Regions from separate parts of the Pseudomonas sp. S30_BP2TU TE3576 genome, predicted to be linked through region 1. Evidence: riboswitches for the same ligand, from Rfam matches in the RefSeq annotation. Region 1 holds a riboswitch; the other holds the start of a gene.

What was found. A riboswitch is a leader RNA that binds a small molecule or an ion and turns the genes downstream of it on or off. The one in region 1 is predicted to bind cobalamin.
Region 2: it holds a riboswitch for cobalamin, as region 1 does, so the genes downstream of both, cobO (cob(I)yrinic acid a,c-diamide adenosyltransferase) here and cobW (cobalamin biosynthesis protein CobW) in region 1, are expected to answer to the same signal.

Annotation. Positions count from the first base shown of each region.
Region 1 is NZ_JBNDLK010000001.1:5,762,042-5,769,597, forward strand. It holds gene nfuA (Fe-S biogenesis protein NfuA) at 1-439, shown strand, start outside; gene cobM (precorrin-4 C(11)-methyltransferase) at 636-1,382, opposite strand; gene ABIA48_RS26390 (cobalamin biosynthesis protein) at 1,467-1,880, opposite strand; gene ABIA48_RS26395 (CbtA family protein) at 1,877-2,584, opposite strand; gene ABIA48_RS26400 (CbtB domain-containing protein) at 2,596-2,787, opposite strand; cobalamin riboswitch at 2,909-3,134, opposite strand; cobalamin riboswitch at 3,330-3,542, shown strand; gene cobW (cobalamin biosynthesis protein CobW) at 3,646-4,716, shown strand; gene cobN (cobaltochelatase subunit CobN) at 4,720-7,556, shown strand, end outside.
Region 2 is NZ_JBNDLK010000001.1:1,403,335-1,410,890, forward strand. It holds gene ABIA48_RS06350 (cobyrinate a,c-diamide synthase) at 1-1,169, opposite strand, end outside; gene cobO (cob(I)yrinic acid a,c-diamide adenosyltransferase) at 1,166-1,777, opposite strand; cobalamin riboswitch at 1,860-2,093, opposite strand; gene ABIA48_RS06360 (hypothetical protein) at 2,247-2,831, shown strand; gene ABIA48_RS06365 (PQQ-dependent sugar dehydrogenase) at 2,898-4,211, shown strand; gene ABIA48_RS06370 (class I SAM-dependent methyltransferase) at 4,332-4,994, opposite strand; gene ABIA48_RS06375 (C40 family peptidase) at 5,013-5,549, opposite strand; gene ABIA48_RS06380 (C40 family peptidase) at 5,717-6,349, opposite strand; gene hda (DnaA regulatory inactivator Hda) at 6,574-7,278, opposite strand; gene ABIA48_RS06390 (AI-2E family transporter) at 7,509-7,556, opposite strand, start outside.

The DNA of each region.
Region 1 (7,556 bases):
GGGCGAAGAAAAACCCGAAGACACCGCGCTGGGGCTGAAAAGCTTCACCGCGTACATCGACCACTTCAGCGAAGCCTTCCTGGACGATGCCGTTGTCGACTACGCCACCGACCGCATGGGTGGCCAACTGACCATCAAGGCGCCAAACGCCAAAGTACCGATGGTCAACGCCGACAGCCCGGTCAACGAGCGCATCAACTATTACCTGCAAACCGAGATCAACCCGGGGCTGGCCAGCCACGGCGGCCAGGTCAGCCTGATCGACGTGGTTGAAGACGGCATCGCTGTCCTGCAGTTCGGCGGTGGTTGCCAGGGCTGCGGCCAGGCCGACGTGACGCTGAAGGAAGGCATCGAGCGCACCTTGCTCGAGCGTATTCCCGAGCTCAAGGGCGTTCGCGACGTAACCGACCACACGCAGAAAGAAAACGCCTACTACTAATAAGGTGTTCGCTGCGAAACGAAAAAACGGCGCCCCGTGAGCGCCGTTTTTTATGGGGCATTGGAAACCTGTGGCGAGGGGGCTTGCCCCCGTTGGGCTGCGAAGCGGCCCCGGCTTTTAAAACGGGCGCACAGATTTTGCGACGGCTACGCCGCCGAACGGGGGCAAGCCCCCTCGCCACAGGGTTGGTGGTGAATCAGGGTCTGTAAAGATGCGCATGCCCCGCGCGATACAGCGATGACTCGCTGAAATGGTCACTGCCCAGCACCCGACCCACCAGAATCAACGCCGTACGGCGAAAGCCTTTCGCCTCAACCTTCCCGGCAATATCCTCAAGCGTTCCCACCACCCAATCCTGATCCGGCCAGCTCGCGCGATGCACCACCGCAATCGGGCAATCGGCACCGTAATGCGGCACGAGCTCTTCAACGATCTTCGGCAGGTGATTAACCCCCAAATGAATCGCCATGGTCGCACCGTGCTGCGCCAGGCTGGAGAACTCCTCTCCGGCTGGCATGGCGGTTTTGTCGGCGTAGCGAGTCAGGATCACGCTCTGTGAAACGTCCGGCAGCGTCAGTTCGGCGCCCAAAAGGGCCGCGCAAGCTGCCGTTGCGGTGACACCGGGCACGATCTCGAACGCAATGCCCAGCTCACGCAGATAGCGAATCTGCTCGCCAATGGCGCCGTACAGACTCGGATCGCCGGAGTGCACTCGGGCCACATCCTGGCCTTTGGCGTGGGCGCTCTTGATCAGGTCGATGATCTGTTCCAGGTGCAGTTCGGCGCTGTTGACCACCTGTTCGGCACAATGACCTTCCAGTACGGCGGCCGGCACCAGAGAGCCGGCATAAATGATCACCGGGCAGCTGCGAATCAGTCGCTGGCCCTTGACGGTAATCAGTTCGGGGTCGCCGGGACCTGCGCCAATGAAGTAGACGGTCATCGTCGGTTCCTGTGGGAAAAAGGGGGATGAACAGGGCTTCAGATGAAGATTGTTCATGATCAATGGCGGGGATTATCGGGGTTTTTATGCCGCGCCGGCCAATGCCAGGGTCGCCTGGGCATATTTTTGTCGTGGGATCAGCAGTTTTGCCGGGGCCTGGGCCAGTTGTTCGGCCAGGGCCAGCGCGGCGCTTTCCGCCACGCCGTAGCAACCGGTGCGCTCAAACGCTATCTGCGATTGATGACTGAGTTGCTGCTCATAAGCGGCAAGTTGCTGGCTGCTGAAATACATCAATTCCAGGCCAAGCTGCTTCGCCAGTTCGATCAGTGCAGGTTCGTTGCGCTTCAAATCGATGCTGGCCAGGGCCTTGATCTCATGAAGCGGGATCTGATGCGCTTCCAGCGCCTGGTCGAGCAGCGCCCGCAGCGTGCTGACAGGGCAGCCCCGCTGGCAGCCCAGGCCGACCACCAGGGTCGGCGCTGTGCTGGCAGCAGTCATGCGTGGTATTGACCATCGCTTTTGCGGCGGAACAACCAGGCGCTGATCAGGCCCAGGGCCAGCCAGAATGCCACGTTGGTCAGCTGCGAAGCGATTTTGAACTGGGCTTCCAGTGCTTGCGGAGCGAGCATCGAATGCACCTCCGGTTGCGGTGCGCCAATCACATGGGGAACGGCGAGGATCGCCACACCGAGGACTTTCATCAGCCAGTGACGGCTGAACACAACCAGGGCGATACCGACGGCGGTGGAGGCGGCGGTGCCGATCCACCACAGTTGCCGTTGTGCCAGATCGGCGGCGGCAGTGCCGGGCAATTCAGGTGGCAGGCCGAGCGTCGGTGCGAGCACGAAGGTCGCATAACCGGCCAGGCCCCAGAGCAGGCCTTGAGAGGTTTTGGTCGGTGCACGCAAGGTGTACAGGCCGGCCAGCATCAGGGCGAAACCGACGGCCACCACCAGGTTGCCGCCAGTGGTCGACAGCACACGCTGCCAGCCGTCTTCCGGCTCCCAGGCTTGCGCATCGTGGGTGTGAGCAGCCATGGCGCCATCGGCGTGCTGGTGAACTTCAACGGCGGCCGGTTCGGCTTTTTCGTAGGTCTCGGCCTGCAAAATCAGCGGCGCGACCCAGAAGCTTTGCAGCAGGGTCAACAACAGGGCGGCCAGCAGTCCGGTGAAGCCTGCGGTTTGCGCAATACGCTTGATCATGTCAACAGCTCTCAGTGGCACGGGAACGCGGAGCTGTGACGGGTATCGTGGGCGGCATTGTGCACCGCTTCGATGTGCGAGAAACCGGCGAAATAGACAAGACAGGCGCCCAGGATCGACGCGCAGACGGCGGCGGTCAGACGTTGGGCCAGGGTAGAAGTGGTGCTGGTGGTGATGTGGCCGGTGCTGCTGATGATCGACATGGCGTATCCCTCTGGTCTGTCAGCGGGGAATAAGAGCGCATGCAAAAAACTGCACGACCAGGCGCGCAGCGTTTCAAACAGCGCCCGCCCACCGCGGGTTTGTTGGTTCAGTGATCGTACTGGTCACTTTGTGTTGCGGGCCGGTCTCCGGGCTCACGAGGGGCGCAGGCCTCTGCCTGTTCCTGAAAGCATCACCTTCCCATGCCGTAGTGGCACAGTGGATCTGATGCTTCGCTCGCTTACCGTTGCGGGGGCAGCACCGGACTGACATGGCTTAAGAGTAAAGCACATGATTCACCGGTTTCCCGTTTCACCCTGTGAAGGGCACCCGTAACAAGGCGTGTAGGAGAGCATGGGAGGGGGTTGGGCGTCAATTGGCAAGGGTTCTCAACTGTAAACCGAGTCGCTTTCTTCGCGAGCAAGCCCGCTCCCACACTTGACCCTTTTCCCCTGAAAGAACCCGATCAAATGTGGGAGCGGGCTTGCTCGCGAAGGGCACACCGCAGAAGTCACGTGAACATTGACCCGCCCCAAGACCATGCGTAGCCTTGCGCTTTCGAGGTTCTTCGGCGTTTGCCGAAGCTAAGAAGGGAACGCGGTCAATGCCGCGGCTGCCCCCGCAACTGTGAACGGTGATGTTCGCTGCCACGCCACTGCAGGCTCAATCCATGAGTCCGGCGGGAAGGCGCAGCGAATGCCAGGCTCAAGGCTGGCACACCGTCAGCCAGGAGACCTGCCTCGACACAGATTCTCACTTTCAACCGGGCGGGGTGATCCGGTGGCGAACTCTTCAGGCACGCGCGCCCGCGTTGCCGGTTGTCGTCCCGTATGCCCGCCAGCTTAGCCAAAGGGCATCCGATGAAAACACTGGCCAAACTCCCCGTCACTATCGTCACAGGCTTTCTCGGCTCGGGTAAAACCACGCTGCTGCGGCACATGCTCGACAACGCCCAGGGCCGCCGCATCGCGGTGATCGTCAATGAATTTGGCGAGTTGGGCATCGACGGCGAAATTCTCAAGCAATGTTCCATCGGCTGTACCGAAGAAGAGGCCAACGGCCGAGTCTATGAGCTGGCTAACGGCTGCCTGTGCTGCACCGTCCAGGAGGAGTTCTTCCCGGTGATGCGCGAACTGGTGGCCCGTCGCGGCGATCTCGATCACATCCTGATCGAAACCTCGGGCCTGGCACTGCCAAAGCCGCTGGTGCAAGCCTTCCAGTGGCCGGAAATCCGTAGCGCCTGCACGGTTGACGCGGTGATCACCGTGGTCGACAGCCCGGCTGTCGCCGCCGGCACGTTCGCCGCATTCCCCGATCAGGTCGACGCCCAGCGCAAACTCGACCCGAACCTGGACCACGAATCGCCGCTGCACGAGCTGTTCGCCGACCAATTGGCCAGCGCCGACCTGGTCATCCTCAACAAAACCGACCTGATCAACCCGGCAGACCTGGCCCGCGTGCGCCTGGAAGTCGCCGAAGAATTGCCGCCTGCGGTGAAAATCGTCGAAGCCAGCAGCGGTCGCCTGCCGCTGGACGTGCTGATCGGCCTGGGTGCCGGCTCCGAAGAACACATCGACAGCCGTCACAGCCACCACGACCATCATCACGATGGCGACGACGATCATGACGACCACGATCACGACGCCTTCGATTCGATCTCCATCGAACTGCCCCAGGCCGACGAAAGCCTGCTGATGGACGCGCTGACCCAACTGGTAGTCCAGCACGGCATCTTGCGGGTCAAGGGTTTTGCGGCGATCCCGAACAAACCGATGCGCCTGCTGATCCAGGGCGTGGGCACGCGTTTCGACAAGCATTTCGACCGCCAGTGGGGCGCCGAAGAAGCGCGCATCACCCGCCTGGTGTTGATTGGCCAGGAACTGGACGCCACTGTTCTCGAAGCGCAATTGCGCGCCGCGCTCAGCGTGTAAGCCATGCACCTGCTCAGGACCCAGCCCGGCGGTTTCGTGTCGGATGACAACATCGCCGACCTTGGACAAACCCCCGCCGACCTGGTGGTCCTGTGCAGTGGCGATTCCAGCCTGGCGCTGCTCGCCGAAGCGGCGCAGCAGTTGCCCGGCGATTACCCGAGCGTGCGCCTGGCCAACCCGATGCAGGTGCAGAACCATGCCTCGGTCGACTTGTACGTCGATGAGGTTCTGCGTCACGCCAAGGTGATCCTGATTTCGCTGCACGGCGGCATCGCCTATTGGCGTTACGGTATCGAGCGTCTGGTTGAACTGTCGCAGCGCGGCGTGCAGGTGATTCTGGTGCCGGGCGATGATCGCCCGGACCCGGAGCTCAGCGACCTGAGCACGGTCGGCGCCGAGGATCGCGATCGGCTCTGGCAGTTTCTGCGTCAGGGCGGCATGGGTAATGCGCTGAATTTTTTCCGCTGCCTGGCGAGCCGCTGGCTGGCACGCGATTACACCTGGGGCGAGCCGCAAACCCTGCCACGCACGGCGATTTACCATCCGCACAAACACTCTGCCGCACTGAGCGACTGGCAGGCCGACTGGCACGCCGATCAATCCGTGGCGGCGGTGTTGTTTTACCGCTCGCATTTGCAGGCGGCGAACACTGCTTTCATTGATGTTTTTTGCCAGCGATTGCAGGCGGCGGGGTTGAATCCGTTGCCGATTGCGTTGGCCAGCCTGAAAGAACCCGGTTGCCTTGGCGTGGTCGAGGACTGGCTGGATGAGGCCAGCGTCTCGGTGATCCTGAACACCACGGGGTTCGCCCAGTCGAGCCCCGAAGCCCCGCATCTGCGCCCGTTTCGCCGCAATATTCCGGTGATTCAGGCCATTTGCGCACAGGACAACGAACCGGGTTGGCGCGCCAGCGAACAGGGCCTCGGCCCCCGTGACCTGGCGATGCACATTGCCTTGCCGGAACTGGACGGCCGCATCATCAGTCGCCCGATCAGTTTCAAGGATCTGGCGTGGCGCAGTGAGCGCAGTCAGTCGGATGTGGTTTGCTACCGGCCGCAACCGGAGCGCATGGATTTCGTGGCCGAACTGGCGCGGCGTTGGGTCGATCTGGCGCGGGTACCTAATGCTGATAAACGCATTGCGTTGATTCTCGCCAATTACCCGACCCGCGACGGTCGCATCGGTAATGGCGTCGGGCTCGACACCCCGGCCGCCGCACTGAATATCCTGCGGGCGCTGCATGCCGAAGGTTATCCGTTGCCGGCCGAATTGCCCGACAGCGGCACCGCGCTGATCCAGCAGTTGCTGGGTGGCGTCAGCAACGATCTGGATACCCTCGACCTGCGTCCGTGTCAGCAAAGTCTGGCGCTGGACGAATATCTGGCGATGTTCCACGCACTGCCCGAAACCAACCGCGCGGCTGTGCTCGAACGCTGGGGTACGCCAGAAAACGACCCGATGTGCCGCAGCGGACGGATGATGATCGCCGGCCTGCGTTTTGGCCTGACTTTCGTCGGCATTCAACCGGCGCGGGGTTATCAGGTCGACCCGAGCGCGGTGTATCACGATCCGGACCTGGTTCCGCCCCATGGTTACCTGGCGTTTTACTTCTGGCTGCGCAACACCTACGGCGCGCATGGCGTGATCCATGTCGGCAAGCACGGCAACCTCGAATGGTTGCCGGGCAAAGGCGTGGGGTTGTCGGAGCACTGCTGGCCGGACGCGTTGCTCGGGTCACTGCCGAACATCTATCCGTTCATCGTCAACGACCCGGGCGAGGGCGCCCAGGCCAAGCGGCGGACCCAGGCTGTGATCATCGATCACCTGATGCCACCGCTGACCCGCGCCGAAACCTACGGCCCGTTGCGCAACCTCGAGCTGTTGGCGGACGAATATTACGAAGCGCAGTTGCTCGATCCGCGCCGCGCCCGAGAGTTGCAGCGCGACATCCTGCAACTGGTGCGCGACACGCACATTGACCGTGAACTGCAACTGGACGAACAGCTCGACAGCGATGCCGACGCGGCGGTCTGGTTACCGCGACTCGACACCTACCTGTGCGACTTGAAAGAGTCGCAGATCCGCGATGGCCTGCATGTGTTCGGCGAATCGCCCACCGGTCGTTTGCGCATCGACACCTTGCTGGCGTTGTTGCGCATTCCAAGGGGCGATGGCCGAGGTGCGCAATCGAGTCTGCTGCGGGCGCTGGCCAAGGCCTTCGGACTGGGTTTCGATCCGCTTGATTGTGTACTGGCCGAGTCCTGGGCGGGGCCGCGTCCCGAGCCTCTTTTGCTTATCAGCGACGACACTTGGCGTACGGCGGGCGATACCCGCGAGCGCCTGGAACTGTTTGCCGCGCAGTTGATTTCGGACGCGTTGAATAACCCCTGTGGGAGCGGGCTTGCTCGCGAATCGGTTGAGCATTCAACATTGATGTCGATTGACCCACCGCTTTCGCGAGCAAGCCCGCTCCCACAAGGGGCAAACTGGAATGAAGTGCAAGCCATCCTCGACAGCTTGCGCGAAGTGGTCGCACCAAGGCTGGACGCCTGCGGCCCCGCGGAAATGCGCGGTCTGCTTGACGCCCTCAGCGGGCGCTTCGTCCCGGCCGGCCCCAGCGGTGCGCCGAGTCGTGGGCGCCTGGACGTGCTGCCCACCGGGCGCAACTTTTACTCGGTGGACGTGCGCAATTTGCCGACCACCACAGCATGGCGCATCGGTTTTCAGTCGGCCAACCTGATTCTGGAGCGGCACCTGCAGGATCACGGCGACCATTTGCGCCAGCTCGGTCTGTCGGTATGGGGCACCGCGACCATGCGCACCGGTGGCGATGACATCGC
Region 2 (7,556 bases), 4.4 Mb from region 1:
CGGGCAATCGGCACCCGTTCAGTAGTGGTCAGCGAATGGTGATAGGTGTGCCCGCGCAGCGAACCTTCCGGCAGTTCCACCGCTTGCAACGCCAGCGCTGCCAGACGCTTTTGCATGACCGCATCGCCGGCCAGCAAGCCAACGAGTTCGGCACGAGTGCCCTCGACATCGGTCAGGGCGTCGAGCAGATACAGCATGCCGCCACACTCGGCGAGCAAGGGTTTGCCGGCGGCGTGGTGCGCGCGGATCGCCTCGAGCATCGCGGTGTTTTGTGCCAGTGCGACATGGTGCAGTTCCGGGTAACCACCCGGCAGATACAGGCTGTCCGCCTCCGGCAACGCACTGTCGCGGATCGGCGAAAAGAACGACAGCTCGGCACCCATCGCCCGCAGCAAATCCAGGCTCGCGCCGTAGGTGAACGCAAAGGCTTCGTCACGGGCGACAGCAATGCGCACACCGGCCAGCAGCGGTTCGACGACGATGGCATCGGGGGCGGCAAACTCGACTGCCGGTGGCAGCGCGACCTCGCAACTGCTGGCCAGGGCATCGGCTGCCGCATCGAGGCGCAGGTCAAGATCGTTCAACTCACTGGCTTGCACCAGCCCCAGGTGTCGGCTCGGCAATTCGATCCCGGTTTCCCGGGACAGCGCGCCGTACCAGCGCAAACCTTCCGTCAGGCTGCCTTCGAGCAGTTGCGCGTGGCGCAGCGTGCCGACACGATTGGCCAGCACCCCGGCGAACGGCAAGTCCGGCTGATAACGCGCCAGCCCCAAGGCCAGTGCGCCAAAGGTCTGGGCCATGGCGGTGCCATCGATCACACCCAGCACCGGCACACCGAAATGTCGCGCCAGATCGGCGCTCGACGGCGTGCCGTCGAACAGCCCCATGACGCCTTCGATAAGGATCAGGTCGGCTTCAGCGGCGGCTTCCCACAGCAGCCGGCGACTTTCCTGCTCGCCGACCATCCACATGTCCAGTTGATACACCGGCGCACCGCTGGCACGTTCGAGGATCATCGGATCGAGAAAGTCCGGACCGCACTTGAATACGCGAACCTTGCGCCCCTGATTGCGATGCAATCGGGCCAGCGCCGCGGTGACGGTGGTCTTGCCCTGGCCGGAGGCCGGCGCGGCAATCAGTACCGCCGGGCAATGACGAGGCGTGTTCACAGCTCGACGCCTTTCTGCGCTTTGATCCCGGCCTGGAAGGCGTGTTTGATCATGCCCATTTCGGTGACAGTGTCGGCCATCTCGATCATTTCCGGTTTGGCGGCACGACCGGTGACCACCACGTGTTGCATCGGCGGTCGGGCCTGCAGGTCGCTGAGCACCTGATCGAGATCGAGGTAGCCGTGCTTGAGGGCGATGTTCAGCTCATCCAGCACCACCAGACCGATGGACGGATCGCGCAACAGTTCCCGGGACACCGCCCAGGCGGCTTCGGCGGCGGCGATATCGCGCTGACGATCCTGGGTTTCCCAGGTAAAACCTTCGCCCATCACGTGAAAGCGCACCTGCTCGGGAAAGCGTCGGAAGAACAACTCTTCGCCCGTACTGTTGCGGCCCTTGATGAACTGCACTACGCCGCATTGCATACCGTGCCCCATGGCGCGGGCGAGCATGCCGAAGGCCGAACTGCTCTTGCCTTTACCGTTGCCGGTCAGCACCAGCAACAGGCCGCACTCGTTCGGCGAATTGGCGATGCGCTCGTCGATCACGGCTTTTTTGCGCTGCATGCGCGCCAGGTGGCGTTCGTCACGATCGGGGGTATCAGTCATGGGGGAGCTCTCCGTTGAGGCTGGAATAACGGCGGGCAGGCACAACAATAGAAGGCAAAAAGCCTGGCATCGCCCACCGTGATGCCGCTGGATGAATCAGGCCGGTCTCCGGGCTCATGAGTGGCCGCGGGGCCAGACTGTGCGCCTTCCCGCATCAAATCGACACAGTGGCACCAGACACAGTTTTCACTCATTTACCGTTGCGGGGGCAGCGCCGGAATTGCGGGCCTTCGACTAGAAGAAGAACTCACTCACCGGCTTCCCTGTTTCACTCTGTCGACCCAAGCCACAGAGCACCTGAAACAAGCCGCGAAGGTTAGAGGGTTGGGGGTGGAGCGTCAATTAAAGCCGGGAGGCCACCTGCCGAATAACTGCTGTCAATCAATAAACTGACGCCAATCTTGTGCCACGCTCTCAGCAGTGATATCAAAGAGCCACAACCCCACAACACAATAACAAGGGTGAGCCCATGCAAGGCATGATCATCAGCAATCCAAAGCTGGAATTCCTGCGCCCGGTGCTCGAGCACTGGTTCGAATGCATCGACCGCTATAACGCCGTCCGCGGTGATGGCGACACACCGTACTGGCACGACGAAAAAGCCAATCTCGGATTGCTGTCTGCCGCAGCCTGGATGGCCGAGATGGTCACGCTGCAACAGACACCAACCCGTAAACAGACCGAAGAAGGCGAACGCAACAGCCGCGCCGACCTGTTCCTCGCCTCGCCCGAAACCCGCGCCTACATCCAGACCAGCCAGCGCTGGCCACGGGTCAACAGTCTCAATCTGACCCAGGCCCTGCTCGATATCGCCAGCGACGCAAAGCGAGTGAGCCATGCCAGCGACCTGAAGCTCGGCTGCCTGTTCGTCGCCCCGCAAAAAGCCCAGCAAGGCGCCACGCCGGAAGAACTCCAGGACATGGTCGACGACCTGCAGAAGGAACACACCTGCGCTGTGGCCTGGTATTTCCCTTACGCCTATCGCAAGTTGCGCAACGAAGCCGGCAACTATCACCCCGGCATTGCGGTTCTGTTCAAGGAAGCACGCGGCTAAGGGTTGAACCATCGGATGGCTATGCTTCTCTATGATTAGAACAAGGCATTCATAGGGAACATCAGCATGCGCACGCCCCCGCTCGTTCTCGTTATCGCGCTCTGCGGAGGGCTCGCCGCTTGTGGCGAGACCTCCAGGCTGCAAGTCTCCGACGGCACCGGCCCGTCACCTCAACTACCAGAACCCAACAAGACCCTGGTTCCGACCGTGAACATTGCACCTGCCATTGGCTGGCCGGAGGGTGCAAAGCCCATCGCTGCCAATGGCACCCAAGTGGCCGCTTTTGCCGAACACCTGGATCACCCGCGCTGGCTTTATGTGCTGCCCAATGGCGATGTGCTGGTGGCGGAAACCGCCGCACCACCCAAACCCGAAGACGGTAATGGCATTCGCGGTTGGGTCATGAAGAAAGTCATGGGGCGTGCCGGCTCTACCGTGCCCAGCCCGAACCGCATCACGTTGCTACGGGACAAGGATCACGACGGCATCGCGGAAACCCGAACCGTGTTTTTGGAAAACCTCAACTCGCCGTTTGGCATGACACTGGTCGGCAAAAATCTGTACGTTGCCAATACTGATCGCTTGTTGCGATTCCACTATGAAACCGGCGACACGGCGATCAAGTCGCAACCCGTCAAAGTGGTCGATTTGCCCGGCGGCCCGCTGAACCACCACTGGACCAAAAACGTCATCGCCAGCAAGGACGGCAGCAAGCTCTACGTCACCGTGGGCTCCAACAGCAACGTCGCCGAATACGGCATGGACAAGGAAGAAGGTCGCGCAGCGATCTGGGAAGTGGATCGTGCCACCGGCCAGCATCGCATATTCGCCTCCGGCCTGCGCAATCCCAACGGCATGGCGTGGGAACCGCACAGTGGCGCGCTGTGGACCGCGGTCAACGAACGGGATGAAATCGGCAGCGACCTGGTGCCGGACTACATCACCTCGGTGAAGGACGGCGGGTTCTATGGCTGGCCGTTCAGTTACTACGGGCAGCATGTCGACATTCGCGTCGAGCCGCAAAACCCGGACCTGGTGGCCAAGGCCATTGCCCCGGACTACGCGCTCGGCCCGCACACGGCATCCCTTGGCCTGACCTTCGCCGAAAACAGCAAGCTGCCGGCGCCTTTCACGCAAGGGGCATTCATCGGTCAGCACGGCTCGTGGAACCGCAAACCCCACAGCGGCTACAAAGTGATTTTCGTGCCGTTCAGCACCGGCAAACCTGTGGGAAAACCGGTTGACGTGCTCACCGGCTTCCTCAACGACAAGGAACAAGCGATGGGTCGCCCGGTAGGCGTGGTGATCGACCAGCAAGGCGACCTGCTGGTGGCCGATGATGTGGGGAACAAGGTGTGGCGGGTTTCGGCGGCTAAATAAACGCCCAACTGCCAACCTCTACCCAATGTGGGAGCGGGCTTGCTCGCGAAGGCGTCATAACATTCAACATCAATGTTGACTGTCAATCAGCTTTCGCGAGCAAGCCCGCTCCCACAGGGTTCAGCGTTTGCGACAGAGAGTGAGCCCATCACCCAACGGCAACAACGACAGATCCACCCGCGCATCGTCTTTCAAGGCTCGGTTGAGCGCCTGGATCGCTCGGGTGTCTGCACTCTCGGGACTGGCCTCGAGTACGCGCCCGCTCCACAGGGTGTTATCGAATACCGCCAGCCCTGCGACCCGCAGCAAACGCAGGGCGTGTTCCAGATAACCTGGGTAGTTGGCCTTGTCGGCATCGATGAATACCAGGTCGAACGACTCGCCCTGCCCTTGTCGCTCAAGCTCGGCCAGGGTTTCCAGTGCCGGAGCCAGACGCAGGTCAATCCGCCCGGCGAGCCCTGCTTCTTGCCAGTACCGTCGCGCGATGGCGTTGTAGTCGCCGGCGATATCACAGCAAATCAGCGAACCGTCAGCGGGTAATGCTGCCGCCATGCACAGCGCGCTGTAACCGGTAAAGGTGCCGACCTCGAGCAAGCGCCTCGCCCCTGTCAGCTTCACCAGCAAAGCGAGAAACTGTCCCTGCTCGGGCGCCACCTGCCAACGCGCCATCGGCAGCGCCTGGGTCTCATCGCGCAAGCGCTTGAGCAGTGGCGTTTCGCGCAGGGAAACATCGAGCAGGTATTGGTACAGGGCATCGTCGAGATTGAGCGTGCGAGCAGTCATGACAACCAGCTCCGGAAGTTATGGATTGCGCGCCAAATGTTCAGGCTGCAGAACACGTTTTGCGCTCAGATAAGCCTTTTGCCAATAGGCTTTGGACAGGCTATCGAGCTTCACAGTGCCGCCGGTGGCTGGTGCGTGGACGAAACGTCCTTCTCCCACGTAGATACCGGCATGACTGACCTGGGAACCACCATTGGTGGCGAAGAAAATCAGGTCACCGGTTTGCAGGCCTTCCTTGCCCACACTCGCCGCTTGCATCGAGATCATCTCGCGAGTGGTGCGCGGCAAGGAAATGCCGGCGACATCGCGGTACACGTAAGCGATCAAACCACTGCAATCAAATCCGGAATCCGGCGTGTTGCCACCCCAGCGATAAGGTGTACCCACCAGGCCGAGCGCACGAAACAGCACGTCTTCCGCCTCGGGCGAAAAAGCTTGTGAGGAGCCAAATACGATGGGAGCGCGAACCACCGGCGCAGGAGGCGGTGTGCGGCTGGCGCAGGCACTGAGCAGCGCGGCGAAGAACATGATTGCGAGGCGAGCCGACGTCGTCATAAGCAGAGCATCCTGATCAGGCTGCGGCGTTTTTCCTGCCGGGAGTGCAGAAAAGAAAACCGCCTGCGCGTGACGCAGGCGGTTTGCCATCATTAATACATCAGGATTCTAGCGGCTATGCTGCAAACTTCAAGTAAGACTTTAAGTTCGCCTTATAAAGTGTCCGCTTATTTACGTGCGGTAACGATTGGCGAGGCGTTGGGTGCCATTGCCAGGGCGCGCTTGGCTTCGATGAAGGTCTTGCTCCAGTAGCTGTCGCCCAGGCTATCGATTCGCACACCACCGCTACGGCGGCTGCTGGAGTGGATGAACTGGTTGTCACCCAGGTAGATCCCGGCATGACTGACACGGCCGCGACGACCATTGGTTGCGAAGAACAGCAGGTCGCCCGGTTCCAGCTTGCTGCGCGAGACCAGCGGAGCGTCCACGTTGATCATTTCGCGGGTGGAGCGTGGCAGGTTCATGCCCGCTTCTTCGCGGAACAGGTAGCCGATGAAACCGCTGCAATCGAAGCCGGCTTCAGAAGTACCGCCGAAACGGTAACGGGTACCGATCAGGGACATGCCACGTTCGAGGATGCTGTCGGCCAGGACCGGAAGCTGGTAGGACTTGCCACCGGCGAAGTCTGCGAGCTCTTTTTCGGTAGCCAGTTCTTCCTGGTAAAAAGCGGAAGATTGGGCAGTAGCGGAGTTTTGAACCTGCTGTTGCTGCTCTTGCTGAGACACCGGAGTGTGGGCAGCGCAACCGAACAACAGGGTAACGAGTGCGAGAGGCACGAGGGGTGCGAAGCGATTTAGCATGGGCACGACCGTGGCTGAAGGTTGTAAAGAAGCCGAGACTATGCCCGCTATCAACCTCATTTGCAAATTCAATCGATGTTTTTGTGACTTTCCGATTTCTCGTTTACATCTAAGCGCTTAAGCCCATTTTGAAACATACACGCAGCCTGCAACCGTGCAGGAAAGCGGGTTTTCTGGCGTCTGAAATATGCCAAAACCCGTCAGAGCCCCAGTTCAAGCGGGTTCTACCAGCCCAGGGTTTCTTTCAAAAACGGGATTGTCAGCTTGCGCTGAGCCTGAAGGGAGGCCTGATCGAGACGCTCAAGCAGCTCGAACAGCGCACTCATGCTGCGGGTACCGCGAGTCAAAATAAAATGCCCGACTTCGTCGGTCAGGTGTAAACCACGACGGGAAGCGCGCAATTGCAGGGCACGCAATTTGTCCTCGTCGGAGAGCGGACGCATCTGGAAGATCAAGGCCAGGGTCAGGCGCGATTTGAGGTCCGCCAGCTTCACCGGTAACTCGCGGGGGGATGTCGACGCGGCAATCAGCAACCGTCGGCCGCTGTCACGCAAGCGATTGAACAGATGGAACAGCGCCTCTTCCCAATCCGCTCGCCCGGCAACCACTTGCAAATCATCCAGGCAGACCAGTTCGTACTGTTCGAGGTTGTCGAGAATTTCGATACCGCGATCGAGTAACTCGGCCAACGGCAGGTACACCGCCGGCTCACCCAACTGTTCAAAACGCAAGCAAGCGGCCTGCAACAGATGCGTGCGCCCTACCCCGTCCTTGCCCCAGAGGTAAATCAGGCTCTCGGTCCACCCGGCGTCGGCTTCGCACAGCCGCTCGACATAGCCGAGTGCAGCGGCATTGGCGCCTGGGTAGTAGTTGATAAAGGTGGCGTCGTCACGCAGACGCACACCTAGGGGCAGCTGAATCGGTTTCATGCTGACTGAACAGTTCCAAAGGAACCGTTAGTGGCCTCTGTGTAAAGTTTGCGAAGTTTATACCCGTGAAGCGGACCGCACAATGCGACAGACCACAAGCAAAATCAAAGGTTTGCGTTAACACACTGGTTTTGTGACAGTTTCTTTGGCGGTGCATGTGACCGTCGCGTGAAACAAGCAGGCTGATCTGGCACGAACCCCGGCAGCCCGCCATCGCCAATCGACGCCCCTTATAGCTCCGGCTCGTCGACACCTCCGTAAATTTCAGAATCCTTATA